2 regions of the Bordetella sp. MIP270_01_BMS genome follow, and region 2 is predicted to be linked to the other one. Evidence: predicted binding sites of a transcription regulator. Region 2 holds the regulator's gene; the other holds the start of a gene.
What was found. The regulator NrdR, encoded in region 2, represses ribonucleotide reductase genes. The targets are predictions, from matches to a motif close to CACNANATNTNGTG.

Region 1: the regulator NrdR is predicted to act here: its motif matches at 14,113-14,126, upstream of ACV17W_RS05300 (ribonucleoside triphosphate reductase).

Annotation. Positions count from the first base shown of each region.
Region 1 is NZ_CM143297.1:1,133,198-1,149,241, forward strand. Features, by position in the region: gene ACV17W_RS05240 (DHA2 family efflux MFS transporter permease subunit) at 1-787, shown strand, start outside; gene ACV17W_RS05245 (tartrate dehydrogenase) at 845-1,915, opposite strand; gene pdxR (MocR-like pyridoxine biosynthesis transcription factor PdxR) at 1,956-3,506, opposite strand; gene ACV17W_RS05255 (ABC transporter substrate-binding protein) at 3,787-5,361, shown strand; gene ACV17W_RS05260 (ABC transporter permease) at 5,456-6,469, shown strand; gene ACV17W_RS05265 (ABC transporter permease) at 6,466-7,305, shown strand; gene ACV17W_RS05270 (ABC transporter ATP-binding protein) at 7,314-8,957, shown strand; gene gabT (4-aminobutyrate--2-oxoglutarate transaminase) at 8,954-10,219, shown strand; gene ACV17W_RS05280 (cupin domain-containing protein) at 10,246-10,536, shown strand; gene ACV17W_RS05285 (histone deacetylase family protein) at 10,545-11,612, shown strand; gene ACV17W_RS05290 (DMT family transporter) at 11,630-12,544, shown strand; gene hemN (oxygen-independent coproporphyrinogen III oxidase) at 12,573-13,958, opposite strand; gene ACV17W_RS05300 (ribonucleoside triphosphate reductase) at 14,133-16,044, shown strand, end outside.
Region 2 is NZ_CM143297.1:2,183,993-2,200,036, reverse strand. Features, by position in the region: gene rpsI (30S ribosomal protein S9) at 1-39, shown strand, start outside; gene argC (N-acetyl-gamma-glutamyl-phosphate reductase) at 151-1,215, shown strand; gene ACV17W_RS10300 (DUF6776 family protein) at 1,261-2,010, shown strand; gene erpA (iron-sulfur cluster insertion protein ErpA) at 2,098-2,466, shown strand; gene ACV17W_RS10290 (anhydro-N-acetylmuramic acid kinase) at 2,737-3,873, opposite strand; gene ACV17W_RS10285 (peptidoglycan DD-metalloendopeptidase family protein) at 3,890-5,305, opposite strand; gene tyrS (tyrosine--tRNA ligase) at 5,580-6,809, shown strand; gene ACV17W_RS10275 (YbhB/YbcL family Raf kinase inhibitor-like protein) at 6,840-7,493, shown strand; gene glyA (serine hydroxymethyltransferase) at 7,791-9,035, shown strand; gene nrdR (transcriptional regulator NrdR) at 9,154-9,636, shown strand; gene ACV17W_RS10260 (helix-turn-helix domain-containing protein) at 9,708-10,622, shown strand; gene ACV17W_RS10255 (tripartite tricarboxylate transporter substrate-binding protein) at 10,779-11,753, shown strand; gene ACV17W_RS10250 (NIPSNAP family protein) at 11,812-12,135, shown strand; gene ribD (bifunctional diaminohydroxyphosphoribosylaminopyrimidine deaminase/5-amino-6-(5-phosphoribosylamino)uracil reductase RibD) at 12,270-13,376, shown strand; gene ACV17W_RS10240 (riboflavin synthase) at 13,409-14,026, shown strand; gene ACV17W_RS10235 (PrkA family serine protein kinase) at 14,371-16,044, shown strand, end outside.

The sequences.
Region 1 (16,044 bases), 1.1 Mb from region 2:
TCCGGTGGTAGACCTGCGCTTGTTCAAAGGACGCAATTTCACCGTTGGCGCACTGACGCTCGCGGTGGCCTATGGGGTGTTCTTCGGCAATGTGGTCCTGCTGCCGCTGTGGCTGCAGAGCAACCTGAACTACACCGCAACCTATGCCGGTCTGGTGACCGCGCCGGTGGGCCTGCTTGCCATTCTGCTGACACCGCTGGTGGGCAAGGCATTGGGCACGCAGGATGCGCGCATCCTGGTTACCGGCGCCTTTCTCGTCTTCGCCCTGGTGTGTTTCATGCGCGCGGATTTCAACCCGCAAGTCGATATCCGTACGCTGCTGATACCGACCGTCGTTCAGGGCGCGGCGATGGCGGCATTCTTCGTGCCCCTGACGTCAATCACACTGTCCGGACTGGACCCTTCCCGCATTCCCGCCGCCTCCGGACTGTCCAATTTCGCGAGGCTCACGGCAGGGGCATTTGGCACATCCATTGCCACGACGGTCTGGGACAATCGTGCCGCACAGCACCATGCCCGCCTGACGGAAGTGGCGGCGCCCGGCCACCCTCCGTTCGACCAAGCCGTCGCCACACTGCAGAACAGTCTGGGCATCACGCACCAGGAAGCCATCACGCGCGTGAACGGCCTGATAGACACGCAGGCCTTCACCATGTCGGCGGTGGACGTGTTTTACGCCTCGGGCGTGATATTCGTGCTGTTGGTCGGCATGGTCTGGTTCGCGCACGGCAAGGACAAGTCGTCCGACAGCGAGGGGGCCGCTGCCGCAGCGGCGGGCGCGCACTGAGCACGCGCCCTTGCCGGAAGCGGGCAGCGGGCGCCCGTTTCCCAGCAAGCGCTGGCCCTAGCCGGCCGCGACGATTTCAGCGATGGCCTTGCCGACGTCCGCGGTAGACGCCGTGCCTTTCATGTCGCGCGTGCGCGGCCCCTCGGCCAGCACGGTCTCGATGGCGGCCACGACGGCCTGCGAGGCGTCGGGATAACCGAGGAAGTCGAGCATCAGCGCGCCGCTCCAGATCTGCCCGATCGGATTCGCGATGCCTTTGCCGTAAATGTCGGGGGCCGAGCCGTGCACGGGCTCGAACAACGAAGGGAACTTGCGCTCAGGGTTCAGGTTCGCCGACGGTGCGATACCGATGGTGCCCGTGCATGCCGGGCCGAGGTCGGAAAGAATATCGCCGAACAGATTCGAAGCCACGACGACGTCGAACCAATCGGGGTGCTGCACGAAGTGCGCGCACAGAATATCGATGTGATATTTGTCCCAGCGCACGTCGGGATACTGGCTGGCGACATCCGCCACGCGCTCATCCCACCACGGCATCGAGATCGAGATGCCATTGGACTTGGTGGCGGCAGTCAGGTGTTTTCCACGCTTCTGCGCCAGTTCGAAGGCGAATTTCAGGACGCGATCGGCGCCGACGCGGGTGAACACGCTTTCCTGGATGACAACTTCGCGTTCGGTGCCAGCGAACAGGCGGCCGCCGCTGTTGGAGTACTCACCCTCGGTGTTCTCGCGAACGATGAAAAAATCGATGTCGCCGGGCTTGCGGCCGGCCAGGGGCGACGGCACGCCGGGCATCAGCCGGACCGGGCGCAGGTTGATGTACTGATCGAAGTCGCGACGGAAGCGGAACAACGACCCCCACAACGCTTCGTGGTCGGGTACGGTGGCGGGCCAGCCGATGGCGCCGAAGAAGATCGCTTCGTGCCCGCCGATCTGCTCGGCCCAGTCATCGGGCATCATCTTGCCGTGCTTGGCGTAATAGTCGCAGCTCCAGTCGAAGTGGTCCCACTGGAACCCTATGCCAAAGCGTGTGGCCGCTGCATCCAGCACCCTCAACCCTTCGGGTACGACTTCCTTGCCGATGCCGTCACCGGCAATGACTGCGATTCTGTGTTTGTTTCCTGCCACCGATGTTCTCCAATAAAGTTCAGCCCGTGTCGGGATATTTTCAGGCACCGCTCCAGGCCTCGGCATTCAGTTTATCGCTGTAAGCCGGACGCTGCTGCGTACGCTGCACATGCTCTAACGCTGGGGTGATCACCTGTACCAGCCGGTCGAACGATGGACGGATGTCGTCTTCGGGTACGCATGCATACCCCATCAGCAGGCCCGGCCGGGCGCTGTGCTCATCAGCATAGTAGCGGCACAGCGGCCGGACGTGCAGGTCCAGCGTGCGCGAGGCAATGGAAATGCCCAGGTCGTCAGTGCCGTCGGGCAGATGCATGACCAGGTGCAGGCCCGCCTCATGCGTAGAGATGGGCCAGTCGGGGCCGAACCGCGCGGTAATGGCCTCTCGCAGCAACGCCTGGCGCGCTGCATAGCGCTGCTTCATGCGGCGGATGTGACTCGCGTAATGTCCGCCTTCGATGAAATCAGCCAGCACCGCCTGATCCATCAGGCGGCCCTCGCGGTACAGCTCCGACAGCCCGGTGGCCATGTGGCTGGCGAGGGGCTTGGGCAATACCATGTAGCCCAGGCGGAAACCCGGGAACAAGGTCTTGGAAAAAGTCCCCAGGTACAGTACGCGGTCGTGCTGGTCCAGCCCTTGCAACGACGCGATGGGCCGGCCGTCGAATCGGAACTCGCTGTCGTAGTCATCTTCGATGATCCAGGCGCCTCGCGTATGTGCATACTCGAGCAGCATGCGCCGCCGGGCCAGGCTCATGACCATGCCGAGCGGATACTGGTGCGACGGCGTGACAAAAATAAAGCGTGGCGGGTCACGCATCTGCTGCATGCTCGGCGACATGCCTTCCGCGTCGACATCCACCGGAATCGGCGTGATCCCGCAGGCCATCAGGGTCGAACGCGCCCCCCAGTAGCCGGGATTCTCCATCCAGGCCGTGTTGCCGTGGTCGCCCAGCAGCCTGGCCAGCAGGCTCAGCGACTGGTGTATGCCGCTGGTCAGCACGATCTGGTCGGCTTCGCACTTGACCGAGCGTGACAGGCGCAGGTGCTCGGCCAGGGCGCGCCGCAGCGGAAGATATCCCGCACCGTGCGCATAGGTCAGCAATTCATGCTGCGATTGGCGCCAGCGCCTGCCCTGCAGGCGCGCCCAGACGGCGCGAGGAAACAGCGACACGTCTGGCACGCCCGGTACAAAAGCGCCCCACTGGCGATCCGAGGCGGAGGCCTCGTGAACCAACTGGGAACCGCGCCGGGACAGCGCGAACTGCGGGGGCAAGGCACGTTCCGCAGCGCGGTCCGCCGGAGCGGATTGCGACACCGCGGGCACGGTGTCGGAAACGAAGGTGCCACTCCCGAATACCGATACCAGGTACCCCTCGGCCAGCAGCTGTTCGTAAGCATGCAGCACGGTATTGCGGGATAACCCGGTATCCGCCGCCAGCCCCCGAGTCGCAGGCAGCTTGGTACCGGCGGGGACATCGCCGTCCAGAATGAGCCTGCGCAGGATCTCATAGATCTGCCGGGACAAGGGCACCGCGGCGCCTCGTTCCAATCGCTGCAACAGGCACTCGGACAGAATCAATTCTTTCAAAGTGGCACCAGAAACAAAAAACGATTTGGACCTATTTAGAGTACCAAATATCCGATACGCTGCTTCAGCGCAAGCAGAGAACGTCCACATAAACGCCAAGGGGAACCGTGCGACCGGACACACCGCAACTTGCCACTGTCGTGCCCTGGCCGGCCTGATGCCCGGCCAGACGCTTTACATGTTCCACCCGTAGCACCCGAGTCGCGGGATGGCACGGCTGCCAGAGCACAGGAGCCCTGCGCTGCCCTCCCGTCTATCTTTCAATGCCCGGAGGTCCACAGTGAAACTGACAACACGCCTTAAATTGTCCCTGGGCGCGCTCGCCCTGATCACCGCCGTCCCCACGGCAGTGGTGCAGGCGCAGACGCGCGGCGGCACGTTGCGCATGATCGTCCAGCCCGAACCGCCTATCCTCGTGCCTGCGCTCAATCAGCAGGCTCCCACCCAGTTCGTGGCCGGCAAAATCTACGAGAGCCTGCTTACTTACTCGTTCGATCTCAAGCCTCAGCCCGGCCTGGCCAAGTCGTGGGAAGTCGCCCCGGACGGCCTGTCGTACACCTTCCATCTGCAGGAAGGCGTCAAGTGGCACGACGGTCAGCCCTTCACCGCCGATGATGTGGTGTTTTCGCTGAGCGAGCTGCTGCCCAAGACCCACGCCCGGGCCCGTGTCATCCTGGGTCGCTATCTCGACAAGGTCGAGAAGATCGACGACCACACTGTCAAGATCAGCCTCAAAACGCCGTTCCCCGCGTTCATGCTGATGTTCGAGCCCGGCTTCGCGCCGATGATGCCCAAGCATGTCTATGCCGGCACCGAATACATGAAGAACCCCGCGAACCAGAAGCCCATGGGCACGGGCCCCTTCATGTTCCAGGAATGGAAACGCGGCGAATACATCAAGCTGGTGCGGAATCCGAATTACTGGAAAGAGGGGCAACCCTATCTGGACGAGCTCATCTTCAACATCATTCCCGACTCGGCATCGCGCGCGGTCGCCTTTGAACGCGGCACTGTCGATGTGCTGCGCGGCGGAGACGTCGACAACGTCGACGTCAAGCGCCTGCGCGGACTCGACAACGTCGAATACACCACGCAGGGCTGGGAGATGTTCTCGCCGCAGGCTTACCTGATGTTCAACATGCGTACGCCGCCGCTGGACAACGTCAAGGTGCGGCAGGCCGTGATGGCCGCGCTGAACCGCAAGCTGATCGTCAACAACATCTTCTTCGGCCTGGGCCAGGTTGCCACCAGCCCGTTCGTCACCACTGAGATGTTCTACGACAAGAACATGCCGCCCATCGACTTCGACATGAAGAAGGCGCGCGCGCTCATCAAGGAATCGGGTATCGACCCCGGCGCGTACAACCTGCGCTTTCTCGGCTTTCCCTACGGCCCCACCTGGGACCGCCTGGGCGAGTACATCAAGCAGTCGATGGAGCAGCTGGGCTTCAAGATCACCATGGAAGCCACGGACGCGGGTGGCTGGGCCAGCCGCACGGGCAACTGGGATTTCGACCTGACGCTGAACTACACCTACCAGTACGGCGATCCGGCGCTGGGCGTGCAACGCCTGTACGCCGCGGCGAACATGGTCAAGGGCTCGCCCTTCGCCAATGTACAGGGCTATGACAACCCCGAAGCCGACAAGCTCTGGACGGCGGCCGCCTCCGAGGTCGACCCGGCCAAGCGCCAAGAGCTCTATTCCAAGATCCAGACCATTCTGGTCAACGATGTGGCCAACGGCTTCCTGGTCGACATGGAATTCCCGACGCTCTATCGCGGCAACGTCAAGAACCTGGTGCAGACCGCCATCGGCATGAACGAAACATTCGCCGACGTCTATATCCAGAAATAAAAGCGGGCGCGCCTGGCGCGCCCGGTCCGCCACGGAAAGCCCGTGGCGGACCGCCGCAACCCGCCGTCCGCCGGGCAGCGGTGTTCCGACGGAGATGCCTTGCATGAAATTCCTGTCCTTTTTCCTGTCACGCCTGGGCAAAGCCCTGACTGTCGTGCTCGGGGTAGTCATCATCAATTTCTTCATGATCCGGCTGGCGCCGGGCGACCCCGCGGCCGTGTTGGCCGGGCAAGCCGGCGCGGGAGACCCCGCGTATCTTGCAGCGCTGCGCGCCGACTTCGGCCTGGACCAACCGCTGCTCACGCAGCTCGGCCTGTACTTGAAAGGCGTGCTGCAGCTCGACCTGGGCTACTCGTATCGCAATAACGTGCCGGTGCTCGACCTGATCCTCGAGCGCCTGCCCGCCACGTTCCTGCTGATGTCGTGCGCCTTCCTGTTCTCGATCGTGTTCGGCGTTCTGCTGGGCGTCATCGCCGCGCGGGCCCGTTACAACAACAAGCGCCGCTGGATCGACAGCGTAGTCATGTCCGGCGCGCTGCTGCTCTATGCGACCCCATTGTTCTGGCTGTCGCTGATGGGCATCCTGCTGTTCTCGGTCATGCTGGGCTGGTTGCCGGCGTTCGGCATGGAAACCGTCGGAGCCGGCCTGACCGGCTGGGCGCGCGTGCAGGACATCGCCCTGCATCTCGTCCTGCCGACTGTCACACTGGGCTGCTTCTTCATGGCGGTGTACGTGAGGCTGACTCGCGCCTCCATGCTTGAAGTCATCGGCATGGACTTCGTCAAGACCGCCCGCGCCAAGGGCGTCAGTCCCAATCGGGTCATTCGCACCCACGTACTGCGCAACGCCCTGCTGCCGGTCGTGACCTTCGCCGGCATCCAGCTGGGCCAGATGGCCGGGGGGGCGGTGCTCACCGAAACGGTGTTTGCCTGGCCCGGCATAGGCAGGCTGATGTTCGACGCCCTGCTGCAACGCGACTACCAACTGCTGTTGGGAATATTCCTGGTCACCTCAGTAATGGTGGTGGTGTTCAACCTGCTGACCGATCTGCTCTATCGCATGATCGACCCACGCATCTCGGCAGATTCGCAAGGGGCCGCGACATGAAGCCTTTTCTGAAGCGGTATATGCGCAATTACGGGGCCGTGGCAGGCCTGGCCGTGATGCTCGTGGTCGTGCTCACTGCGCTGGCGGCGCCGCTGTTGTACCCCGAATCACCGTGGATGATGGTCGCCGAGCCGCTCATCCAGCCGTTCACCGATTCCGCCTATCCGTTCGGCACCGATATGCTGGGGCGCGACATTACCGCCGGCCTGGTATGGGGGGCGCGAGTCTCACTGCTGGTGGGCCTGCTGTCGACGGGCGTGGCGCTTGCGTTCGGAATCCTGGTGGGCGCCGTCGCGGGCTATTGCGGCGGGCGCATCGACGACGCCCTGATGCGATTCACCGAATTCTTCCAGACCATCCCGCAACTGGCCATGGCAGTGGTGCTGGTGGCGGTGCTGAGTCCGTCGGTGTATTCCATCATGGGCGCAATTGCGCTGGTGTCATGGCCGCCCGCGGCGCGGCTGGTACGTTCCGAATTCATGACGCTGAAGCAGCGCGAGTTCGTGCAGGCCGCGATCGTGATCGGGCAGACCCCCTCGCGCATCGTCTGCACGCAGATTCTGCCGAACGCCATGTCGCCGATCATCGTGTCCGCCTCGTTCATGGTGGCCACCGCCATTCTGACCGAATCCGCGTTGTCTTTCCTGGGCCTGGGCGACCGCAACCTGATGAGCTGGGGCTTCATGATCGGCGCGGCGCGAACGATGATACGGGAAGCCTGGTGGATGAGCGTCTGGCCCGGCGTTGCCATCCTGCTCACGGTGCTGGCCATCAATCTGATCGGCGAAGGCCTCAACGACGCACTCAATCCTCAACTGCGCAAGCGCGGCGAATAGGAGGCAACATGAGCGACTCCCCCCCTCTGCTGTCCGTACGCAACCTGACCATCACGCTGCCAGCGGGTGGCGACAGGCGCTACGCCGTGCGCGACATTTCGTACGACGTCCATGCGGGCGAGATTCTGTGCATCGTCGGCGAATCCGGCTCCGGGAAGTCAATGAGCGCGAACGCCATCATGGGCCTGCTGCCCAGCTATCTGACGCCGCAAAGCGGCCAGATCCTCCTGCGGGGCACCGATCTGCTGCAGCAGGACGAATCGCGCCTGCAGGCCATGCGCGGCAAAGACATGGCCATGATCTTCCAGGAACCGCTGTCGGCGCTGAATCCCCTGATGACCGTAGGTGAACAGATCGCCGAGGTCATGCGCGTACACCACGCTTACCCGGGCGAGGCGCGCATGCGCCGCGTACTCGAACTGCTGGAGTTTGTCGGCCTGCCCGATCCGGCCATGCTCTTCCACGTGTACCCGTTCCGTCTGTCGGGCGGTCAGCGCCAGCGCGTCATGATCGCGATGGCGCTGGCGCTGGAACCCGCGCTGCTGATCGCCGATGAGCCCACGACGGCTCTGGATGTCACCACCCAGGCGCAGATACTCGCACTGATCGCGCGCATCCAGAAAGAAAAAGGCATGGGCGTCATGTTCGTGACCCATGATTTTGGCGTGGTCGCAGAAATCGCCCATCGCGTGGCCGTCATGGAACAAGGCGAACTCGTCGAACAAGGACCGGCCGACCAGATTTTGAACTCCCCGCGCCACCCCTACACCCAGCGGCTCATCGGCGCCGTGCCGCGCCGCCGTGCCGACGAAGCCACAAACAGCGGTCAGAGCCCGCCCGTGCTGGAAGTGCGCGGGCTTTGCAAGACGTATGTCACCGGCCGAGGCTGGCTGGGCCGCAAGCGCGTAGTGCGCGCCGTTGACGACGTCAGCTTCGCAATCCAGCGCGGCCAGACATTGGGCATTGTCGGAGAATCCGGGTCCGGCAAATCCACCATCGGCAAATGCCTGCTCAAGCTCATTGGTATCGATGACGGCCAGATGATCTTCAATGGCCGCGATATCGCCGGCCTGAGCGAGAGCCAGTTCCGGCCCCTGCGCAAAGACATACAGATGATCTTCCAGGACCCATTTGCCTCGCTCAACCCCCGCCACACCGTGGGCCGCATCATCAGCGACGGCCCGGTCGCAAGCGGCCAGGATCGCGGCCGCGCCGAGGCGCGCGCGCGCGAGCTCCTGGAACTGGTCGGCCTCGAAGCGTCGGCATTCGATCGCTATCCAAACCAGTTCTCGGGTGGCCAGCGGCAACGGATCGGCATTGCACGCGCATTGGCCCTGGAGCCAAAGATACTGGTGGCGGATGAATCAGTGTCCGCGCTGGATGTCTCGGTGCAAGCCCAGGTGCTGCAACTGCTGCACCAACTGCAGCAGCGCCTGCAGATCGCCCTGATCTTCATCACGCACGATTTGCGGGTCGCCGCACAGATATGCAATGAAGTGCTGGTGATGCACCAGGGCAAGGTTGTGGAGTACGGCAGTCCGAGGCAGATTTTTGATCGGCCTCAGCACCCCTACACGCAAAAGCTGATCTCGGCCATTCCCGGCCAGCACTGGGACCCGCCGGCGGATCTGCAACCGGAGCCTGCGTTATGAACAACGCCGACCTGACACGCCGCAAGGAAGCGGCTACGCCGCGCGGCGTAGGCGTCATGTGCAACTTCTACGCCGATCACGCAGACAACGCCGAATTGTGGGATATCGAGGGGCGCCGCTATATCGACTTCGCCAGCGGCATAGCCGTGCTCAACACGGGGCACCGTCATCCCGGCGTTGTCCAGGCGATCGAGGCCCAGATCAAGCGGTTCACGCACACCGCCTATCAGATCGTCCCGTACGCCAGCTACATCGAGCTCGCCGAGCACCTGAATCGGCTGGTGCCAGGAGACTTCCCCAAGAAGACCGCGCTCTTCACCACAGGCGCCGAAGCCGTCGAAAACGCGGTCAAGATCGCTCGCTGCGCCACCGGACGTTCCGCGCTCATCGCCTTTGGCGGCAGCTTCCACGGCCGGACATTGCTGGGCATGGCGCTCACCGGCAAGGTGGCCCCCTACAAGACGGGCTTCGGCCCCTTTCCCGCCGACGTCTATCACGCTCCCTACCCCAACCCCGGCCGGGGTATTTCGGTGGCCGATGCTCTGGCGGGGCTGCGCAGCCTGTTCGACACTGATGTCGACCCGCGCCGGGTCGCCGCCATCATCATCGAACCCGTGCAGGGAGAAGGCGGCTTCAACATCTGCCCTCCCGAGTTCATGCAGGCTCTGCGCGCGCTGTGCAACGAACACGGCATCCTGTTGATTGCCGATGAAGTCCAGACGGGGTTCGGCCGCACCGGCAAGATGTTCGCCATGGAGCACTACGGCGTCGCGGCCGATCTCACGGCCATCGCCAAGGGGCTGGCTGGCGGCATGCCCTTGTCCGCCGTGTGCGGGCGAGCCGAGGTCATGGATGCACCATCGCCAGGCGGCCTGGGAGGCACTTACGCGGGCAACCCCCTGGCCGTCGCAGCGGCCCTCGAAGTGGTCCGCGCGATGCAGGCAGACGAGCTTCCCGCGCGAGGCGCGGCGCAGGGAGCTCGCCTGTGCCGCCACCTCGAGGCCTTGCGGCCACGCGTACCCGAACTGGCCGACGTGCGAGCCCTGGGCGCCATGGTGGCTGCAGAATTCCGCGACCCCGACGACGGCTCTCCCCGTCCGGATTTCACGCGCCGACTCCAGGCTCGCGCTCTCGAGAAGCATTTGCTGCTGCTCAGTTGTGGCGTGCACGGCAATGTCATCCGATTTTTATTCCCGTTAACCATTGGCGACGACACCATGAGCGAAGCCATGGATATCCTCGCCCAAGTGATGCCGGCCTGAAGCCGCACCCTATCAGGAGACAACCCATGAAGCGCCCCGGCGCAGTACCCACGGTCCAGATCGACAATGAACATGTGCGGGTGACCGAATGGCGGTTTCCGCCCAATGGAGAAACGGGCTGGCATCGCCATGGCATGCCCTATGTCGTGGTGCCTCAGACCACGGGGCCGCTGTTGCTCGAGACCGCCGATGGGCCGATCACGAGTGACCTGCGCACCGGCGTTTCGTACTTTCGCCCCGTGGGCGTCGAGCACAACGTCATCAACCCGAGTGACACTGAATTCGTCTTCGTGGAAATTGAGCTCAAGCAAGCCTAGGAGTCTTCATGAAGGCTTTTTTCTGCGAAGAACAGATGCTGCACCAGCCGATGCAGTTCATGCGGCTGGGCCGCCTGTGCGCACCCACCGACACGCCATCCCGGGCGCAGGCGCTGCAGGCCGCGCTCGCGGCGCGCGGGGTGACGATCGAAAGGCCGCCCGACTACGGCCGCGGCCCGCTGCATGGCGTGCACAGCCCCGACTATCTCGATTTCCTGGAACATGCGCATACACGCTGGCTGGCGCTGCGTGCCCAGGGCATGGACCCGGGCGATGAAGTCTTGCCGAACCTGGCCCCCTATCACAGCGGCCGCGCCGAACAGGCCGACCGCGGGCCTTGCCCGTCGACCTCGATTGTTGCGCAGGCCGGCTATTATCTGGGCGACCTGTCCTGCCCCATCGGCCCTCACACCTGGCGCTCCGCGCTGCGCTCCATGCACAGCGCCGTGGCTGCCGCCGACTGGGTGAACCAGCATCAGGGCGTGGCCTATGCACTTTGCCGCCCGTCGGGGCATCATGCCCATCGGGACAGAGCCAGCGGCTTCTGCTACCTGAACAGCAGCGCCGCCGCCGCCCAACGTCTGCTGCAGACTTATGGCAAGATCGCAATCCTGGACGTCGACGCCCATCATGGCGACGGCACCCAACAGATTTTCTACCAACGCCCCGACGTCATGACGCTGTCGCTCCACGCCGACCCAGCGGGTTATTACCCGTTCTATACCGGTCATGCGCACGAACGCGGCTATGGCAGCGGTCATGGATACAACCTCAACTTCCCGCTGGCCCACGGTGCCGATACCGAAACGTTTCTGGCCGCACTCGACAACGCGCTGGTGGCGCTGCGCGACTACCGGCCTCGCGCGCTCGTGCTTCCACTGGGCTTTGACACCTACATCGATGACCCCATCAGCGTGCTCAAGCTCGACATCGACGCCTATCGCCATATTGGCGAACGGGTCAATGGCCTGGGGCTGCCCACCGTGGTCGTCCAGGAAGGCGGCTACCTCGTCGAAGCCATCGGGCCGGCGCTCGACGCGTTCCTGCAGGGCATGGCGCAGGGCGCACCCGACTGATCCGCCCGCCGCCCCTCATGTCTAGCCCCCGCTCCGCCGCGTTGCCGGATACCTCGCGCAGCCCGGGCGCCGGCATCGCGCTGTACCTCGCGGCGCTGGTGCTGTTCGCCAGCTTCGACGCCGCCATCAAGCACTTGTTGGCCTTCTACCCGGCCCCGTTCCTGAATGTCATGCGCTATCTGTCCGTGGCGACCATAGGCGTGGGCCTATTGGTGAGCCACGGGTTGCCCCGCTGGTCGACCGTACCCGACAAGGGGCTGTTATTGGCACGCGGGCTGGCGCTGGGTACCGTGGGCACCTGCTTCATGACGGCGCTCATCTGGATGCCGCTTTCAGAAGCCACGGCCATCTACTTCACGTCACCCCTCATTGTCGTGGCGTTGTCACCATGGCTCTTGAGCGAACGCGTGGGTGCGCGGCAGTGGGGTGCCGTTGCGCTGGGTTGCGCCGGCATGCTGCTCATCGTACGCCCCGGCGGCGATCTGCCCCGGCTGGGCACCGTCCTGATGGCAATTTCAGCGGTCAGCTATGCGTTGTTCCAGGTCCTGACACGCAAGCTTTCAGGCCGAGTGGCCAGCCATGTCCAGTACGGATCCACCGCCCTGGTGTGCCTGGTCATGACCGCCCTGCCGGCGCCGTTCTTCCTGCCCGACCCTTGGCCCGACGCCGGGCACTGGGCATTCATCGTGCTGCTCGGCGTCAGCAACGGCCTGGGGCAGATCTTGCTGATCGCCGCTTTTCGCCGCGTGCCGGCATCGACTCTGGCTCCGTTCAACTATTTCCACCTGCTGATGGCTGTTGCGTTCAGCACCTTCTTGTTCGCGCGGCCGCCCGACATGCTGGCAATGGCCGGCATGGTGCTGATCGTGGTGGCCGGCCTGTCGCTGGTGACACAGGCCCAGCGGCGCAGCAACACTTCGGCGCCGCCCTGAACAGCGGGCGGCGCCGCCAGGCGCGGATTCACACGATGCGTGAATACTGCGCCTGCGTAGCGCGCACGCGCAGGTATTGGTCAAACACCATGGCTACCGCACGCACAAAATACCAACCCATATCCGTAACGCGCAGCGCACCAGCTTCGCACCGCACCAGGCCCATGCCAACCAAGCCCTGCATGGCCCGCAGTTCGGTCTCAAAATAGCTTACGAAGTCGACGCCATGCTGCACTTCGATGGCCCTGAACTCGACGCGCCCCTGGCACATGATGGACATGATGACGTCGCGTCGCAGCAGGTCATCGGAGGTCAGCGCCAGCCCGCGCTCGACGGCGAAAGCATCGTTTTCGATGCACGCATAGTAGCCGTCCAGCGTCTTGGCGTTCTGGCTGTAACTTGGCCCCACCTTGCCTATCGCCGAGACGCCGAGTGCGATGAGATCGCGGTCGGGCTGCGTGCTGTACCCCTGAAAGTTGCGGTGCAGCCGCCCCGCACGCTTCGCCTGGGCAAGCGCATCGTCGTGCAACGCAAAGTGATCCATGCCGATGTAGTCGTAGCCCGCTGCCAGGAATCGGTCAATCGCCCCGCTCAGCAGCGCGATGCGGGTTTCACCGCTGGGCAGTTCGGCCGAAAGGATGCGGCGCTGCGGTTTGAAACGCTCCGGCAGGTGGGCATAGCCGTACAGGGCAATGCGGTCAGGCCGAAGCTCGCATACCTGACCGAGCGTATTCCCGAACGACTCGGTGGATTGCAACGGCAGGCCGTAGATCAGGTCCATGTTGATGGACTCGAAGCCCAGCCTGCGCGCGCTGTGCACCAAGTCCCGTACGCTTTCATATGACTGGATGCGGTGCACCGCCTTTTGCACGGCGGGGTCGAAGTCCTGGATGCCCAGGCTAAGGCGGTTGAACCCCAGCTTGGACAGGTGCGCCAGGCGCTCGGGAGTCGCCGTGCGCGGATCGACCTCGATCGACAGTTCGGCGTCGGGCAACAGGCCAAAGTGGCTGCGCAGCGCGCCCATGAGTTCTGTCAGTTCGGCGTCGGAAAGAAAGGTGGGCGTGCCGCCCCCGAGGTGCAGCTGCGAGACTGGCTGCTGGCGGCCCAGCACCTGTGCATGCAGGGCCATTTCGCGCTGCAAGGCCTTCAGGTAGCGGGCGGCTCGCTCGTGATGCCGGGTGATGACCTTGTTGCACGCGCAGTAGTAGCACAGCGCTTCGCAGAACGGGATGTGCACATACAACGAGAGCGGCTCCGCCGCGGGCAACCGCGCACGTGCTGCCAGGGCGCGCTGGTATTGATGCGCCCCGAACGTGGCGTCGTAGCGGTCGGCCGTGGGGTAGGAGGTATAGCGTGGACCGTTCTTGTCGAGACGGGCCAGGATGTCGCGCGAGAACGAAGGGGGCGATTGCATGAGGCCATTATGCAAATGACGGCCTCCCGACGACTTGATCTGACGCAAAAAATCGGCAGAAGAATAGGCTGATTGCGTCGCATCAAGCAGCCCCGCATTCCCTCACGCCCGAGCTTTCTGGCCACAGGATGTAGTAGTAGTCTAGCCGCACTCACACTACATGAAGTGCTTTCCATGACGCCCCTACACATCCTCAAGCGCGACGGCCGCGTCGTCAGCTTCGAAGGCGCCAAGATCGTGCGCGCCATAGCCGCAGCTGGCCACGCCACCGGCGAAGTCGACGCGGCGGCGGCAGAGATCCTGGGCGCGCGGGTAGCGTCGCGCCTTTCGGCCTACCCCTGCCCCGGCATTGAAACCATTCAGAACATGGTCGAGGAAACGCTGGTTGAAGCGGGGTGCTGGCACACCACGAGAGCCTACATCGTGTACCGCGAGCGGCACGCCCGATTGCGCAACCTTCGTCACACGCTGGTCGACGTCGAAAGCGCCATGGAAGAGTACCTCGACCAGCGCGACTGGCGGGTCAATGCCAACGCCAACCAGGGCTACAGCCTGGGCGGCCTCATTCTGAACGTGGCGGGCAAGGTCACTGCCAACTACTGGCTTTCGCACGTCTACGACCCTGCCGTGGGGCAGGCCCACCGCGATGGCGACATACATATCCATGACCTGGACATGCTCAGCGGCTATTGCGCAGGCTGGTCACTACGCCAGTTGCTTACCGAAGGCTTCAACGGCATTCCCGGCAAGGTCGAGGCCACGCCGCCCCGGCACATGTCGGCGGCAATAGGCCAGATCGTCAATTTCCTGGGCACGCTGCAAAACGAATGGGCGGGCGCGCAGGCTTTCAGTTCGTTCGACACCTACATGGCGCCATTCGTGCGTAGCGACAACATGTCTTACGCGCAGGTCAAGCAGGCGATGCAGGAACTCATCTACAACCTGAACGTGCCAAGCCGTTGGGGTACCCAGACGCCGTTCACCAACCTGACATTCGACCTCACCTGCCCCGCCGACCTGCGAGATCAGATTCCCTATATCGGCGGCCAGGAAACGCCGTTCAGCTACGGCGAGCTTCAGGCCGAAATGGACATGATAAATCGCGCCTACATCGAGGTAATGATGTCCGGCGATGCCAAGGGACGCGTGTTCACATTCCCCATTCCCACTTACAACATCACTTCCGATTTCGACTGGAACCACCCCAACACCGAACTGCTTTTCGAAATGACGGCCAGGTACGGGCTGCCTTACTTCCAGAACTTCCTGAACTCCGATCTCGAACCCCACATGGTCCGGTCGATGTGCTGCCGGCTGCAACTCGACCTGCGCGAGCTCCTCAAACGTGGCAACGGCCTGTTCGGCTCGGCAGAGCAGACCGGCTCGGTGGGCGTGGTCACCGTCAACTGCGCACGCCTGGGCTATCTGCATGCCGGCGACGAGGCCGCACTGATCCGGCACCTGGATACGCTGCTCGAACTCGGGCGCGACGCGCTCGAGGTCAAGCGCAAGATCGTGCAACGCTATATCGACCAGGGCCTGTACCCCTACACCCGGCGTTATCTGGGTACGCTGCGCAACCACTTCAGCACGCTAGGGGTCAACGGCATCAACGAAATGGTGCGCAATTTCAGCGGTGATGCCTACGACATCACGGCGCCGCAGGGGCATGCCATGGCCGTTCGGCTGCTCGACCACGTGCGCGCCCGCATGACCGAATTCCAGGAATCCACCGGTCACCTCTACAACCTCGAGGCTACGCCCGCCGAAGGAACCACGTATCGTTTCGCACGCGAAGATCGCAAGCGCTGGGCCGACATACTGCAGGCGGGCACCGATGCGCAGCCCTATTACACCAATTCCAGTCAACTGCCGGTGGGCCATACCGACGACCCATTCCTCGCGCTTGCCATGCAGGAATCCCTGCAGAGCAAGTACACGGGCGGCACGGTGTTGCATCTGTACATGAACGAGGCCGTGTCATCGGCCGCTGCGTGCCGCGATCTGGTGCGGCGTGCGCTCGAGAACTTCCGCCTGCCCTACATCACCGTCACGCCCACGTTCTCCATCTGCCCCACGCACGGGT
Region 2 (16,044 bases):
CGCAAGGCCCGTCGGCGCAAGCAGTTCAGCAAGCGCTAATGTCCTGCAAAAAGGCCGCGAAAGCGGCCTTTTTGTTTACGGGCGGGTCTTCTCATCAAGACGCCGCGCGCTAGCGATACAATTATTTTTCGTCCCACGGAAGCACCCACTATGGCCCACGCATCGAATTCCCGCATCAAGGTCGGCATTGTCGGCGGCACCGGCTATACCGGCGTCGAACTGCTGCGCCTGCTCTCGCAGCATCCGCACGTAGAGCTCACCGCCATCACGTCCCGCAAAGAAGACGGCATGCCGGTCGCTGACATGTATCCCAATCTGCGTGGGCGCGTGAAGCTGGCATTTTCCACCCCCGAAAAGGCCAACCTGGCCGACTGCGACGTGGTGTTCTTCGCCACCCCGCATGGCGTGGCCATGGCGCAAGCCCAGGAGCTGCTGGCCGCGGGCACCCGCATCATCGATCTGGCCGCCGATTTCCGCCTGCAGGACACGGTCGCGTTCGAACGCTGGTACAAAATGCCCCACTCGTGCCCCGACGTGCTGGCCGAATCGGCGTATGGCCTGGTCGAGTTGAACCGCGAGGCCGTGTCCAAGGCGCGCGTCGTCGGCAATCCGGGCTGCTACCCCACCACGGTGCTGCTCGGCCTTGCGCCCGTGCTTGAAAATGGTGCGACGCTGGTCGACACCCACACGCTCATCGCCGATTGCAAGTCGGGTGTATCGGGGGCGGGCCGCAAGGCTGAAGTGGGCTCCTTGTTCTCCGAAGCCAGCGACAACTTCAAGGCGTACGGCGTGGCGGGTCACCGCCACCATCCGGAAATCACGGAACAGCTGGAAAAGCTGGCGGGTGGCAAGGTGGGCCTGACTTTCGTGCCGCACCTGGTACCCATGATACGCGGCATGTATTCGACGCTGTACGCGCGCATCCGCCCCGAAGCCATGGACACGGACTTCCAGGCGCTTTATGAAAAGCGCTATGCCGACGAGCCGTTTGTCGACGTCATGCCTGCCGGCAGCCTGCCCGAAACCCGCTCGGTGCGCGCTTCGAACAACTTGCGCATCGCGGTGCATCGTCCCGAAGGCGCTGGCTTGCTGGTCGTGCTGGTCGTGCAAGACAACCTGGTCAAAGGCGCGTCGGGCCAGGCCGTGCAGAACATGAATCTGATGTTCGGTCTGCCGGAAGCCGCCGGGCTGGATCAAGTTGCCATCCTTCCCTGACGCAGGCCCTGCCGGCTCGGGCTCGAGGCCGGCCTGGAGGTTGTGATGCCGCTTCCCGCCGAACCCGCGGTTTCCGCGGGCAAGCGCTCGTTATGGCGGTGGCTGGCCCCGCTGTGCACGCTGCTTCTGGGCGCCGCATTGGGCGTGGCCGGCGGCTACGAATATGCACGGCACTCGGTCGTGGCTGGCGAGGCCGTGGTCATTACCCCCGGGCAGATGGCTGCTCAGGATGCCGCGTTGCGGCAAAGCCAGGCGGAAACCCGCTTCCTGCGTGCCCAGCTCGACACGGCCGACGGTGAAATCGCCGTGGAGCGGGCCGCCCGCAAAGAGCTGGAAAGCCAGCTGCGCGCATCGCAAGCCGAGCTGGGCCGCGTCCGCGATCGGCTGGCGTTTTTCGAGCAGTTGCTGCCGCCGGGCCCGGAAGGTGCCGTCGACATTCGCGGCGCAGAAATCCTGCGGGAAGGGCGGGGGCTGAAGTACCGCGTGCTGCTGATGCGCAGCGGCCGAAACGACACGCCCTTCACCGGGATGCTGCGTTTTCAGGCTGCAGGGGTGCTAAAGGGCGAGACAGTCTCTGTCGACCTGGTCCCCATGCAGCTCAGGGCCGATACGCCGGCCGATCCTGGTGCGGTGCCCGCAGCAGGCGGCGGGCCGCTGGCCCTGCATTTCGACCAGTACCAACGCAGCGAAGGGGTGCTGGAATTGCCCGAGGGATTTGTCCCCGAAACGGTGACGATCAGCGTGCTGGAAGGCAGCACTGTTCGCGCCTCGCGCAACCTGACGCTGGAATTTTGATCCGCGCCCCGTCTGCGCTATAGTCAAACCATAGATGGCGGCGTTGCCGCCTGCCCGATACGGCCGTTCGCGGCCAGGAGTTCTACCATGAATGCAGTCACCGAAACTGTCGACCTTCAGGCGCCCCCGTCGCCGCTGGTCTTCACCGATTCCGCCGCCGCCAAGGTCAAGGACCTGCTGGTCGAAGAAGGCAACCCCGAACTCAAGCTCCGCGTGTTTGTGCAAGGCGGGGGCTGCTCGGGTTTCCAGTATGGCTTCACCTTCGATGAAGCCGTCAACGATGACGACACCGTGCTCGACAAGAACGGTGTGCAGCTGCTGGTCGATCCGATGAGCTTCCAGTATTTGGTTGGCGCCGAAATCGACTACAAAGAAGACCTTGAAGGCGCGCAGTTCGTCATTCGCAACCCTAACGCCAGCACCACCTGCGGCTGCGGCTCGTCGTTCTCGGTGTAATGTCGGCCGCCTCGCATGCCTGCGTCAGCGGGTATGCGTGCGCTGAATAAATCCGCGTGCGCGCTGCCATTCACCGGCAGCGCCGTTGAGGCCTGGTCCCAGGCGCGGCCGCAGGGCCGCGCTTTCACCCACTGCCCGTCGAACCCATTACTGCCTCTTCGAAGGCATTGCTGCCCGACTCCCGCGCGGCGCAGGGCTCTCGACATAAACTGCCTTTCCGCCGTTTGGCTGGCCGCCGAGCGCATTGCGCGGCGCTCACGCTGCCACGGATCACGCCGGATAGAGCGCGCCCAGCACACGTGGCCCGCTTGCGCCGGTGACAGCGGGCACGCCGGCCGGTGTCCTGTCAAGAAACGACTGCGCCAGCCAGGCGAAGGCGAGCGCCTCGACCCATTGCGCCGGTACGCCTTCGGCGTCTGTGGGGCGTGTCGGCCGCCGCAGGCACACGCTCAACTCGCTCATCAAGCCCGCGTTGCGCGCGCCCCCGCCACAAACCAGCACATCTTGCGTGCCGGGTGCGGCGTGCTCGAGCGCGTCAGCCACGGTGCAGGCCGTGAAGCGTTGCAGTGTGGCCTGTATGTCTGCAGGCGCAACCGGCGGACCCTGATAGCTTTGCAGGCGTTGATCCAGCCAGTCCGCGTGGAACAGATCACGGCCGGTGGATTTGGGCGGCGGCATCGCAAGCCAGGGTTCGCTGGCCAGCAGGTGGTCGAGCAAGCCCTGTTCAACCGTGCCCGTGGCCGCCCAGGCGCCTCCATCGTCATATGCCCGGCCGGTGTGACGCTGGCACCAGAGATCGAGCAGCACGTTGGCAGGCCCGGTGTCGAACCCGCGCGGCGGTTTACCCGGCGACAGCAAGGTCAGGTTGGCTATGCCTCCCAGATTCAGCACGGCCCGGTCGTGTGCGGCCTGGAACACCGCCGCGTGGAACGGCGGCACCAGGGGCGCGCCTTGGCCACCGGCTGCTACATCACGGCTGCGGAAGTCGGCCACCACGTCGATGCCCGTCAATTCGGCAAGCAGCGCCGGCGCGTTCAATTGCACGGTATAGCCGAGGTCGGGCCGGTGGCGCACGGTTTGCCCATGCGCGCCTATCGCGCTGATGGCGCTGGCTTGCAGGCTGGCCTGGTCGAGCAGCGATTGCACGGTGTCGGCATACAGCTGCGCCAGCGACCGCGAGGCCATCGACGCGCGGTGCAGCTCATCGGCGCCGCTGTGGTTAAGCGCCAGGAACTCATCGCGCAACTGGCCGGGCATGGGCAGCGCGGCAGTCGCCAGGACTTGCGGGGCCTGCTCGCCGCCCAGACGTACCAATACGCCATCGGCGCCATCCATGCTGGTGCCTGACATCAGCCCAATGAAAAGGCGGCCAGGCAAAGACGCATGCCGGCCGCCGGTCGGTGCCATTCGAGTTCGGCTCGTATCAGCGGCTAGCCACGTTGGTCGTGGCTTCGGGCAGCGTCTGCTGGAATTCGGTCAGCAGGGCGATCTGCTGCTTGTAAGGCAGCACGGCGGCCTTGAACTTGGCAGCCTCGGCGGCTTCGAGCGGACGCGACACCGGAAGATCGGCAGCCAGCGGATTGACCGGCCGGTTGTCGATGCGGAATTCGTAGTGCAGGTGGGGCCCGGTGGCCCAGCCGGTGGATCCTACGTAGCCGATCAGCTGGCCCTGCGCGACCTTGGTGCCCTTCTTGATGCCGGGCGCGATGCGGCTCTGGTGCGCATACACCGTGGAATATTTGCCGAAGTGTTCGATGATGACCACGTTGCCATAGCCGCGCTGATGCCCGGCGAACGACACGGTGCCGTCGGCGGTGGAGTGGATGGGGGTTCCGGTTGGGGCGGCATAGTCGACGCCCTTGTGGCCCATCCAGGTGTTGTGCACCGGGTGCATGCGCATGCCGAAGGTCGAGCTGATGCGCGAGAACTTCAGGGCGGTACGCAGGAACGCGCCTCGCAGGCTTGACCCTTCGAAGTCGTAGTAACTGCCGGATTTGCCGTCGGGGCTGAACCAGACCGCATTGTGGGTCTTGCCGTCGTTGACGAATTCCAACGCCAGCACGCGGCCCGCGCCGGCGTAGCGGCCCTGGTGCGAGCGCACTTCATATACCACGCGGAACTGGTCGCCACGGCGCAGGTCGCGCAGGAAGTCGATCTTCGAGCTCAGGATGTCGGCCATCTGCATGGTGACCGAATCGGGAATGCCGGCGGCGTCGGTCGCGCCGAACAGCGACGACCGGATGGTGCCGACCGCCACGCGGGTCTGGCTTTCGGTGCTATCGCTGATTTCGCGGGCGACGTAAGATTCGTCAGATGGCGTGACCAGCAGCATCTTGGTCGTGACCTGGCCGTTGCTTTCATCCCCTGGGGTATGCACGTACCGCAGCCACACCAGCTTGCCATCGGCATCGGTGGCGGCCTGTACCGAGCGGCCCGGATAAAGCTTGTAGATGCTGCGGGCGCTCGGCGCCTGGGTCAGGAAACGCTGCAGGCCGGGGGCGTCGATATCCAGGCGCTGCAGTACAGCGGCCAGGGTATCGCCGGGCCGGATGCGGGTTTCGCTGATGAAAGGCGCCTCACTTTCGGTGCTGCTGAGGCTGACCTGGCTGGGTTCGAGCTGCAGCACGCTTTGCACCTGCCGCATGGGCGGCAGTTCGGCGCGATCGGGCTGCTGCACCATGCCCAGCGCGGCGGCGCCGGCGAACAGGCCGATGGCGGTGACCAATAGCGTGCGGCGTATCAGGCCGGGGCGGTGGGACGAAGAGGACGCTGAACGGGGGGCGAACAGGGCGGCTATTGTATTGCGGGCGCCGGCCGGGCTGTTTGAGCCTCGATTCATCGTGCGGGACCTTTCAGGTGGCGTTGCAGCCCAGGATGCGCGCGCGGGATGCAGGTCGGCCTTGGCGTGCCGGAAGGCGCGCGCCGGGTATGCGTTCCTGCGACGCATCGGGTGAACAACGGGTATGTAACGAAGACAGCGACTGTAACGACGACAGTTGCGTATGATTAGGGCCGTATCCTAGCTGATTCGGATAGAATTTTCGACCGACTTTCGCCTATTTCTGGCAGTTTTTACACCTTTTTTGCGCAGCCCCGCCCTGTTTCCCCCTGATATGTCCCAAATCGAAGCCCCTATCACTCCTGAAGTCGAGGCCGATCTGCGTGTGGCCAAGCGCGGCTGCGACGAGCTGCTGGTCGAATCCGAGTTCGCCCGCAAGCTCGCCAAGAGCCGCGCCACCGGCGTGCCGTTGCGCATCAAGCTGGGGCTCGATCCCACCGCGCCCGATATCCATCTGGGCCATACGGTGGTGCTGAACAAAATGCGGCAGCTGCAAGACCTGGGCCATAACGTCATCTTCCTGATCGGCGACTTCACCTCGATGATCGGCGACCCCAGCGGCCGCAACTCCACGCGTCCGCCGCTCACGCGCGAGCAGATCGAGGCCAACGCCAAGACCTACTACGCGCAGGCGAGCCTGGTGCTCGACCCGGCGCGCACCGAGATCCGCTACAACTCCGAATGGAGCGACCCGCTGGGCGCACGCGGCCTGATCCAGCTCGCCTCGCGCTATACCGTGGCGCGCATGATGGAGCGCGAAGACTTCACCAAGCGCTTCAAGGGCGGGATACCCATTGCGGTGCACGAATTCCTGTACCCGTTGATGCAGGGCTACGACTCGGTGGCCCTGAAATCCGACCTAGAACTGGGCGGCACCGACCAGAAATTCAACTTGCTCGTGGGCCGCGAGCTGCAGAAAGAATATGGGCAGGCGCCGCAATGCGTGCTGACCATGCCCCTGCTCGAAGGCACGGACGGCGTCGAGAAAATGTCCAAGTCCAAGGGCAATTACATCGGCATCTCTGAAACTCCCGAGTCCATGTTCGGCAAGCTGATGTCCATCTCCGACACGCTGATGTGGCGGTATTTTGAACTGCTGTCGTTCCGTTCGCTCGAAGACATTGCCGCCCTGAAAGCAGGCATCGACGCCGGCGCCAATCCGCGCGATGCCAAGGTGGCGCTTGCCCAGGAAATCGTTGCGCGTTTCCATACGCCCCAGGCGGCCGACGCGGCACTGGCAGCCTTCCAGGCGCGCTTTCGCGACGGAGCCATGCCCGACGACATGCCCGAAGTCAATGTGGCCGGCGCGCCGCTGGGCATCCTGAAGGTGTTGCGCGAGGCTGGCCTGGTGGCCTCGGGCGCCGAGGCGCAGCGCAATGTCGAGCAGGGCGGTGTGCGCGTCAATGGCGATCGCGTCGAAGACAAATCGTTGCAATTACAGGCCGGCACCTATGTGCTGCAGGTGGGCAAGCGCAAGTTTGCTCGTGTTAATTTGGCAGGGTAGGAAGCGCCTACGTTTTCGCAGGAGCACGACATGAATCTCTCGAGTCTTTCTTTTTCCGATAACGAATCGATTCCCGATCGCTACGCTTTCGGCAAGATCGACCCGCAGTCGCACGTGGCGCTCGCGGAAAACCTCAACCCGCAGTTCTCCTGGGACGACGTGCCCGACGGCACGCTGTCGTTCGCCCTGATCTGCCACGATCCCGACGTGCCGTCCAAGCCCGATGACGTCAACCAGGAAGGCCGCATCGTGCCGGCCGACCTGCCGCGCGTCGACTTCTTTCACTGGGTGCTCATCGACCTGCCGGCCGACAAGCGGGACATCGAAGAAGGCTTCTATTCCAGTGGCATCACGCCGCGCGGCAAGGGCGGGCCGCTGGCCCCGGGCGAAGCGCGCCAGGGCATCAACGACTACACCGCCTGGTTCGCCTCCGACCGCGACATGAGCGGCGACTACTTCGGCTATGACGGCCCGTGCCCGCCCTGGAACGACGCACTGCCGCACCGCTATGTGTTCACGCTTTACGCGCTCGACGTGCCGCGCCTCGATGTGCAGGGCTCGTTCAACGGCAACGATGTTCTGCAGGCCATGCAGGGCCATGTGCTGGCCCAGGCCAGCCTGACCGGCATCTACACGCTGAACCCCGAGCTCGCTCCCAAGCAGATCGGCGCCACTTCGGCCTGACCCGGCCGCCAGGGCGGGCAGCACTGTACGAAAGGTGCCCGTCCGCCTGCCGCCCCGGCTCCCGCCGCGCCCCATGGCCTTGAGCGCGGCTATCGCGGGCCTGCAGCATGAATCTTTTTCACGCTGGCTTGAGCCGCATTTCTCGAGTGTCGGGCCTGCGGCCCGATTCGTCGCGCCCGGCGCGATTTTCGGCCGTTTTCGGGGCGAGGCGCCGCGGCTGACCAGCGCCGGCGCGGTAAACTAGCGGGCATTCCTCATCCGGCTTTTCCTCTTTTTACCTTCCAGGAACTCCCCGTCATGTTCGACCGCAAACTCGCCCTGTCCCAGGTAGACCCCGAAGTCTGGGCCGCCATCCAGAAAGAAGACGTACGCCAGGAACAGCATATCGAGCTGATCGCGTCCGAAAACTACGCCAGTCCGGCGGTCATGCAGGCCCAGGGCACGCAACTGACCAACAAGTACGCCGAAGGCTACCCGGGCAAGCGCTACTACGGTGGCTGCGAGTATGTCGACGTGGTCGAGCAACTGGCCATCGACCGCCTGAAGCAACTGTTCGGCGCCGAAGCGGCCAACGTGCAGCCCAACTCCGGTTCGCAGGCCAACCAGGGCGTATACATGGCGGTCCTGAAGCCCGGCGACACCGTGCTCGGCATGAGCCTGGCCGAAGGCGGGCACCTGACGCACGGCGCGTCGGTGAATGCCTCGGGCAAGTTGTACAACTTCATTTCGTATGGGCTCGACGCCAACGAAGTGCTGAACTATGCGCAGGTCGAGCAACTCGCCAAAGAACACAAGCCCAAGCTCATCGTGGCGGGCGCTTCGGCCTATGCCCTGCATATCGATTTCGAACGCATGGCGCGCATCGCGCACGACAATGGCGCGTTGTTCATGGTTGATATCGCCCACTACGCGGGCCTGGTGGCGGGCGGTGCGTATCCGAACCCGGTGCCGCACGCCGACTTCGTCACGTCCACCACGCACAAGTCGCTGCGTGGCCCCCGTGGCGGCGTCATCATGATGAAAGCCGAATATGAAAAGATGATCAACTCGGCCATCTTCCCCGGTATCCAGGGTGGCCCGCTCATGCACGTCATTGCCGCCAAGGCCGTGGCGTTCAAAGAAGCTCTTGAGCCCGAATTCAAAGCATACGCGCAGCAAGTGGCCAAGAATGCCCAGGTGCTGGCCGAGACGCTGGTCAAGCGCGGGCTGCGCATCGTATCGGGCCGCACGGAAAGCCACGTCATGTTGGTGGACCTGCGCCCGAAGGGCATCACGGGCAAAGAAGCCGAGGCCGTCCTGGGCCAGGCGCACATCACCGTGAACAAGAACGCCATTCCGAACGACCCGGAAAAGCCCTTCGTGACCAGCGGCATCCGCCTGGGCACGCCGGCCATGACCACCCGCGGCTTCAAGGAAGCCGAAGCCGAACTCACGGCCAACCTGATCGCCGACGTGCTCGACAATCCCCGCGACGAAGCCAATATCGCGTCGGTGCGCGCGCGCGTCAACGAACTGACCGCCCGCCTGCCCGTCTACGGCTGACCCTGGTCGGGGCGGCGGCCGCGTGCCGCCGCCAGTGGCGTGGTTTTCCAACGCCGGCCGCCTGTGGCGGGCCGGCGTCGTTACAATACGCCAAATAATTGCACTGGGGGCCGGCAACATGAAATGCCCATTCTGCGGCAACGTCGACACACAGGTGGTAGACAGCCGGGTGTCCGAAGAAGGCGATACGATCAGGCGGCGCCGCCGCTGCCTGGCCTGTGACAAGCGGTTCACGACCTACGAACGTATCGAACTGGCCATGCCCTCGGTCGTCAAGCGCAACGGCAGCCGTAGCGACTATGACACCGCCAAGCTGCGCGCGAGCCTGTCGCTGGCATTGCGCAAACGCCCGGTCAGCACCGTGCAGGTCGACAGCGTCGTCGCGCGCATCGAAGAAACCCTGCTGGCCAGCGGGCTGCGCGAAGTCTCCACGGAACATATCGGCGAACTGGTCATGGCCGAGCTGAAGAAGCTCGATAAAGTCGCTTATGTGCGCTTTGCCTCGGTGTACAAGAACTTCGAAGATATCGGCGAATTCGTCGAGGCCATACGCGAGATGCAGGGCCCCATGCTGCCGGGAAAACTGCGGCGCGAATCATAAGGCACGGCGGCGAGCCACACGCGGAAACCGTCGGTTTCCCGCCGTCGGTGCTCATCGCGAATACCAGGCACATGACCCGCACGCAGAACGACGCCCCGGACCGCGGCCCCGGCTCTTCCGGTTTCCCGACCTTCGAGACCACCGATTTCGCCGGTGTGGGGTCGTTTTACATCGATCTCGTCAAACTGCAGGGCAGGCCCGAGATCCCGCGCGGTTTTCCGCATCGCCACGCCTATTACCACATCCTGTGGATGTCCCGGGCGCACGGCTCGCACATGGTGGACTTCCAGCATCTCGACGTGCGGGACCGGTCGGTATTCTTCCTGGGCCCTGGCCAGCTGCATGCCTGGAATTCGACGGTCCGGCCCGAGGGCTACGTCATGAACATCAGCACGGCGTTCTTTACGCATATGTTCCCGCGTGCCGACGATATTGCCCGGTTTCCGTTTTTTCACCCCGGCGGCGGCGCTCCTGTCTTGCGCCTGAGCCCAGAACAGCACGATGAGTTGCTGCCCTTGCTGCAGGCCATGGAAAACGAACTGCAGGTGCGGCTCCTGGGCTGCTACGACGTGGTGCGTTCGTATCTGCTGATCCTGCTGACCCGGTTGCGCCGTCTGTATGCCATGGACGACAACGTGCTGCGGGCGGGCCGCAGCTATCCGCTTGCCAAGCGGTTTGCCCTGCTGGTGGAAGAGCACTACCTGACCTTGCGGGGCATGCGCGAATACGCCGATGCGCTGGCGGTCAGCGAGCGCCAGTTGAACGAAGCCGTCAAGCGCACGACGGGCCGTACCGCCAGCCGCTTGGTGCAGGAACGCATCGTGCTCGAAGCCAAGCGACTGCTCGCCAATACCGACCTGGCGGTCGCCGAAATCGGCTTCGCCCTGAACTTTGAAGATCCCGCGTATTTTGCGCGCTTTTTCAAAAAGCACACCACGCGCACGCCGGGGCAGTTCCGCGCGGACACGCAGAGTTTGCGCGCCTGACCGCGCAGAAAAGTGCAATTCAAGCTCTGAATCGTCCTAACACGGCGGGGCGTTTCCTACCTACAGTACGCAGCAGGCGCCGCAAGGCGCAGTGGCCGCGCCGCGTGTGCTGCCCAGGAACGCTACGGTCCGACAGTGACCAAAGGAGACAAGAGCATGAATTCCATTTACGCCCGCCTGCTGCGGCCGCTGCTGGCCGCAGCCCTTACGCTGAGCAGCGGCGCTGCGGCCGCGGCTTTTCCAGAACGTCCTGTTCGTATCGTCGTGCCATTCGCGGCCGGAGGCGCCACCGATGTAATCGCGCGCACGGTGGCTCAGGAACTGGCCGCCAAGCTGGGCCAGCCTGTCATCGTTGAAAACCGTGCGGGGGCCAACGGCAACATCGGGGCCGCCGCGGCCGCCCGAGCGGACGCCGACGGCTACACGCTGCTGATGGCGACTTCCAGCCACGCCATCAATGCCACGCTGTATCGCGACCTGGACTACAGTCTGACCCGGGATTTCGTGGGCCTGTCCAACCTGGCGTCGGTGCCGCTGTTGCTGGTCGCCAACCCGCAAGTGCCAGCCAACACCGCCGTCGAGATGTCCGCCTACGTGCGGGAAAACGGGGAGCGCCTGGCGTACGCGTCGGGTGGCACCGGCACGGCGGCGCACCTGGCCGGCGCGCAGTTCGGCGCATTGTCGCAGGCCCGACCCACGCATGTGCCCTACAAGGGCGGCGCGCTGGCCCTGAACGATCTCATCGGTGGGCAGGTGCAGTTCATGTTCGCCAACCTGCCCGAGGTGCTGTCCCATGTCCAGGCAGGGCGCCTCAAGCCCATCGCCGTGACGGGCCAGCAGCGTCATGCGGCCTTGCCCGAGGTGCCGGCCTTTGCGGAAACGCCCTTCAAGGACATGGCGGCGCGTTCCTGGTTCGGTCTGTTCGTGCGCGCAGGCACGCCGCCCGAGATTGTGGAGCGGCTGTCGGTGGCCATCTCGGAAAGCGTGGCCGCGCCCTCCGTGCAAAGCAAGCTCAAAAGCCTGGGCGCGGACCCGGTAGGCGATGGCCACGCCGCCTTCAATGCCTATGTGGCGCAAGAGGTCGACCGCTGGCGCGCCCTGGTCGAGGCGTCAGGCGCCTCGCCGGGTTGACCCCGGCCGCGGCCGACGGCCCCCGCCCCATCTTCACTTCATCCCATCAGGAGATTCCATGCTTTACGACGTACGCATCTATACCTGCCAGCCCGGCAAGATCAAGAAGCACCTGGCGCTGTATGCCGAGCACGGCTATGACGTGCAGCGTCGCCACCTGGGCGAGCCGCTGGCATACATGCAGACCGAGACCGGGGACGTCAACAGCTACGTGCACATATGGGTTTATGAAGACGCCGCCGACCGCGCCCGCAAGCGGGCCGCCTTGCAGGCCGACCCCGGCTGGGCCGCCTATCTCGCGCGCAGCAGCGAAGCCGGATACCTGGTCTCGCAGCGCAATCAGCTCATGACGCCGGTGCCTTTCTTCAAGCCCGGGGCCTGACGACTGCCGGCCGGCGCGGCGCCCGTCCCGCCGGCCAGAACCCGCCCGGCCGCCGTACGCCTGCTTGCATCAGCTGCGGCGGGCATACAATCGCAGGCGTGACTGAAACCACCGAACCTGGCGACCTGATCTGGATGCGGCGCGCGCTTGCGCTGGCCCGCTCCGTCATGACTTCGACCACGCCCAATCCGCGCGTGGGGTGTGTGATCGTGCGCGAAGGGCGCGTGCTGGGCGAGGGCGCCACGCAACCACCGGGCGGCCCGCATGCAGAAGTCGTCGCCTTGCGCGATGCCGCGGCCCGGGGCGAAACGGTGCAGGGCTCCACTATGTATGTCACGCTGGAGCCTTGCAGCCACTATGGCCGCACACCTCCCTGCGTTGACGCCGTCATTGCCGCCCGGCCCGCCCGCGTGGTCGTGGCCATGGGCGACCCCAACCCGCAGGTGGGCGGTCGTGGACTAGCCCGCCTGCGCGAGTCCGGCATCCCGGTCGCGACCGGCGTCTGTCATGACGAAGCGCTCGAAATCAACGCCGGCTTCGTGGCCCGCATGAGTCGCGGAACGCCCTGGGCCTGGGTAAAGATGGCAGCTTCGCTCGATGGCCGCAGCGCCCTGCACAACGGCGTTTCGCAATGGATCACCGGCAAAGCCGCGCGCGCCGACGGCCACGCGTGGCGCGCCCGCAGCTGCATCGTGCTGACCGGTATGGGAACCGTGCTCAAAGATAATCCGCGCCTGAACGTGCGCAGCGTGGATACGCCTCGCCAGCCATGCCGGGCCGTGGTGGACGGCCGTTTCGAAATTCCCGAGGACGCTCGCCTGCTGGATGGCGGCGATGTCATCGTGTTCACGGCGCGGCCCGATGCGGCGAAGGCAGCGCGGCTGGCCAGGCGCGATGTACGTGTCGTGGCCCTGCCCGGACGAGCCGCCGATCATGTCGATCTTCCTGCCGTCATGCAGTGGCTGGGCGAGCACGACTTCAACGAAGTGCACGTCGAGGCGGGCGCCGGCCTGGGTGGCGCGCTGATGTCGGCGGGGTGCGTCGACGAATTGCTGGTGTACCTGGCCCCGGTACTATTGGGCGATGCCGCGGCCATGCTGCGGTTGCCCCTTATCGAGCACCTGGACAGTGCGCGGCGCTTTGAATTCACCGACGTCGCGCGCCTGGGCCCCGATTTGCGGTTGCGCGCGCGCGATGCCGCGCGATGGGATGCGCTGCGGCGCGTCACCGATTGCCGCTGACTTTTTCATGCATTCATCGCAGGAGACCTGATATGTTTACTGGCCTGGTAGCGGCGGTGGGCCGCATCGTCCGCCTCGACCCGCTGGCCGATTCCAACGAGGGCGGCGTGCGCCTGCATATCGACGCCGGCGCCCTTGATCTCTCCGACGTGCGCATTGGCGATTCCATTGCCGTGCAAGGCGCCTGCATGACGGTCGTGGCGCTGCAGGGCAGGGTTTTCCAGGTAGATGTTTCGCGAGTCAGCCTCGACCTGACGGTGGGCCTGGATCGTGAAGGCGAAGTCAACCTCGAAAAATCCCTGCGCGTGGGTGACCAGATCGGCGGGCACTTGGTTTCGGGGCATATCGATGGGCTGGGCGAAGTGCTGCGCTTTGACGCGGCAGGCGAATCGCGCGAGCTGGCCATCCGCGTGCCGCCCAGCCTGGCGCGCTATCTCGCATACAAGGGGTCCATTACGGTCAACGGGATCAGCCTGACGGTGAACAGCGTTACCGACCTGGCCGACGGATGCGAGATCAGCATCAATATTATTCCGCACACGCAATCGGTGACCACCTTGCGCAACGTGCGGCCGGGTGACCGCGTCAATCTCGAAGTCGACACCATCGCGCGTTATGTCGAACGCATGATGTCGCTGCCGGCCAGCTGAGGCGCAGCGTTGCAAAACGCCGGCGGCAGGTGCTAGCGCTCGCCGCCGCTCGCTGCCAGTCGCGCGATGGGCCCGCCGCTTGCTACGGCACGGGCACAGCATGGTGGTGCCGCCATGCATTGAAACGCCTTGGTATGAATCTTTGCGGATTCGCGGAACTGTTTCTCTGCAGAGCAGCCTAACCCTTAATAAGCGCGTCAGCCCAATCTATGGTGTGTGCCGAAAGCAACATATCAAGATGATGTGCATGACTCGATGCCCGGAATGTCTGGCTACATCGAGAAATGAGGAACACAATGGGACGACGGACTTATTAACCGACCATGCGCTGTAGGAGGTTATCCGTGCAAAACATCGTCGAAGGCTTCAAGTCGCAGTACGCGAAAGACCAGGAAACTGAGCTTTCTCTCGAAGACTACCTGGCGCTCGCCAGGAAAGATCCCATGGCCTATGCCAGTCCTGCAGAACGCATGCTGGCAGCCATAGGCGAACCAGAACTGGTCGACACCCGCAACGATCCCCGTCTGTCACGGTTATTCTCCAACCGGATCGTTCGTCGGTACCCTGCATTCAAGGAATTCTTCGGGCTGGAAGAAGTCATCGACCAGATCGTGGCTTTCTTCAAGCATGCCGCGCAGGGTCTGGAAGAACGCAAGCAGATTCTCTACCTGCTGGGTCCGGTGGGCGGGGGCAAGTCCTCCATTGCCGAGCGCCTCAAAGCGCTGATGGAAACCTATCCCATCTACGCGCTCAAAGGATCACCGGTGAACGAGTCGCCCTTGGGCTTGTTCCACCCCGAGCGCTTTGGCGACACGCTCGAAAAAGAATACGGCATACCGCGCCGCTATCTCAGCGGCATCATGTCTCCCTGGGCGGTCAAGCGCCTGAAAGAATTCGATGGCGATATTTCAAAATTTCGCGTCGTGCGGCTGAATCCGTCGGTACTGCGGCAGGTAGCCATCGCCAAGACGGAACCGGGCGACGAAAACAACCAGGACATTTCCTCTCTGGTTGGCAAGGTCGATATACGCAAGCTCGACCGGCATTCGCAAGATGATCCCGACGCGTACAGCTATTCGGGTGGCTTGTGCCTGGCCAACCAGGGCTTGCTCGAATTCGTCGAGATGTTCAAGGCGCCGATCAAGATGCTGCACCCCTTGCTGACGGCCACGCAAGAGGGCAACTTCAAGGGCACCGAAGGGTTTTCAGCCATTCCGTTCAATGGCACCATCCTGGCCCACTCGAACGAATCCGAATGGCAGACCTTCCGTAACAACAAGCACAATGAAGCGTTCCTCGACCGTATCTATATTGTCAAGGTGCCTTATTGCCTGCAGGTGACCGAAGAGGTCGAGATCTACAGGAAGCTGCTGCGCAACAGTTCGCTGGCCACCGCGCCCTGCGCGCCCGGTACCCTCGAGATGATGGCGCAGTTCTCGGTGCTTACGCGCCTGAAAGAGCCCGAAAACTCGAGCGTTTATTCAAAACTTCGCGTGTATGACGGCGAGTCGCTGAAAGACGTCGACCCCAAGGCCAAGGCGCTGCAGGAATATAAAGATTACGCCGGCACCGACGAAGGCATGACGGGTGTGTCCACACGCTTCGCGTACAAGATTCTGTCCAGCGTGTTCAACCACGACCAGACCGAGGTCGCGGCCAACCCTGTGCACCTCATGTATGTCCTTGAACAACGAATTGGCCGGGAAGACTATCCGGAAGAGATCCGGCGGCGGTATCTCGATTTCATCAAGGGGTACCTGGCGCCGCGTTATGCCGAATTCATTGGCAAGGAAATCCAGACCGCCTACCTGGAGTCGTATTCAGAGTACGGACAGAACATTTTCGACCGCTACGTGACCTTTGCCGACTGCTGGATCCAGGACGAAGAGTTCCGCGATCCCGAAACGGGCGAAAGCTTCGACCGCAGCGCGCTGAACGACGAACTGGAAAAAATCGAGAAGCCGGCCGGCATTGCGAACCCTAAAGATTTCCGCAACGAGATCGTCAATTTCGTGCTG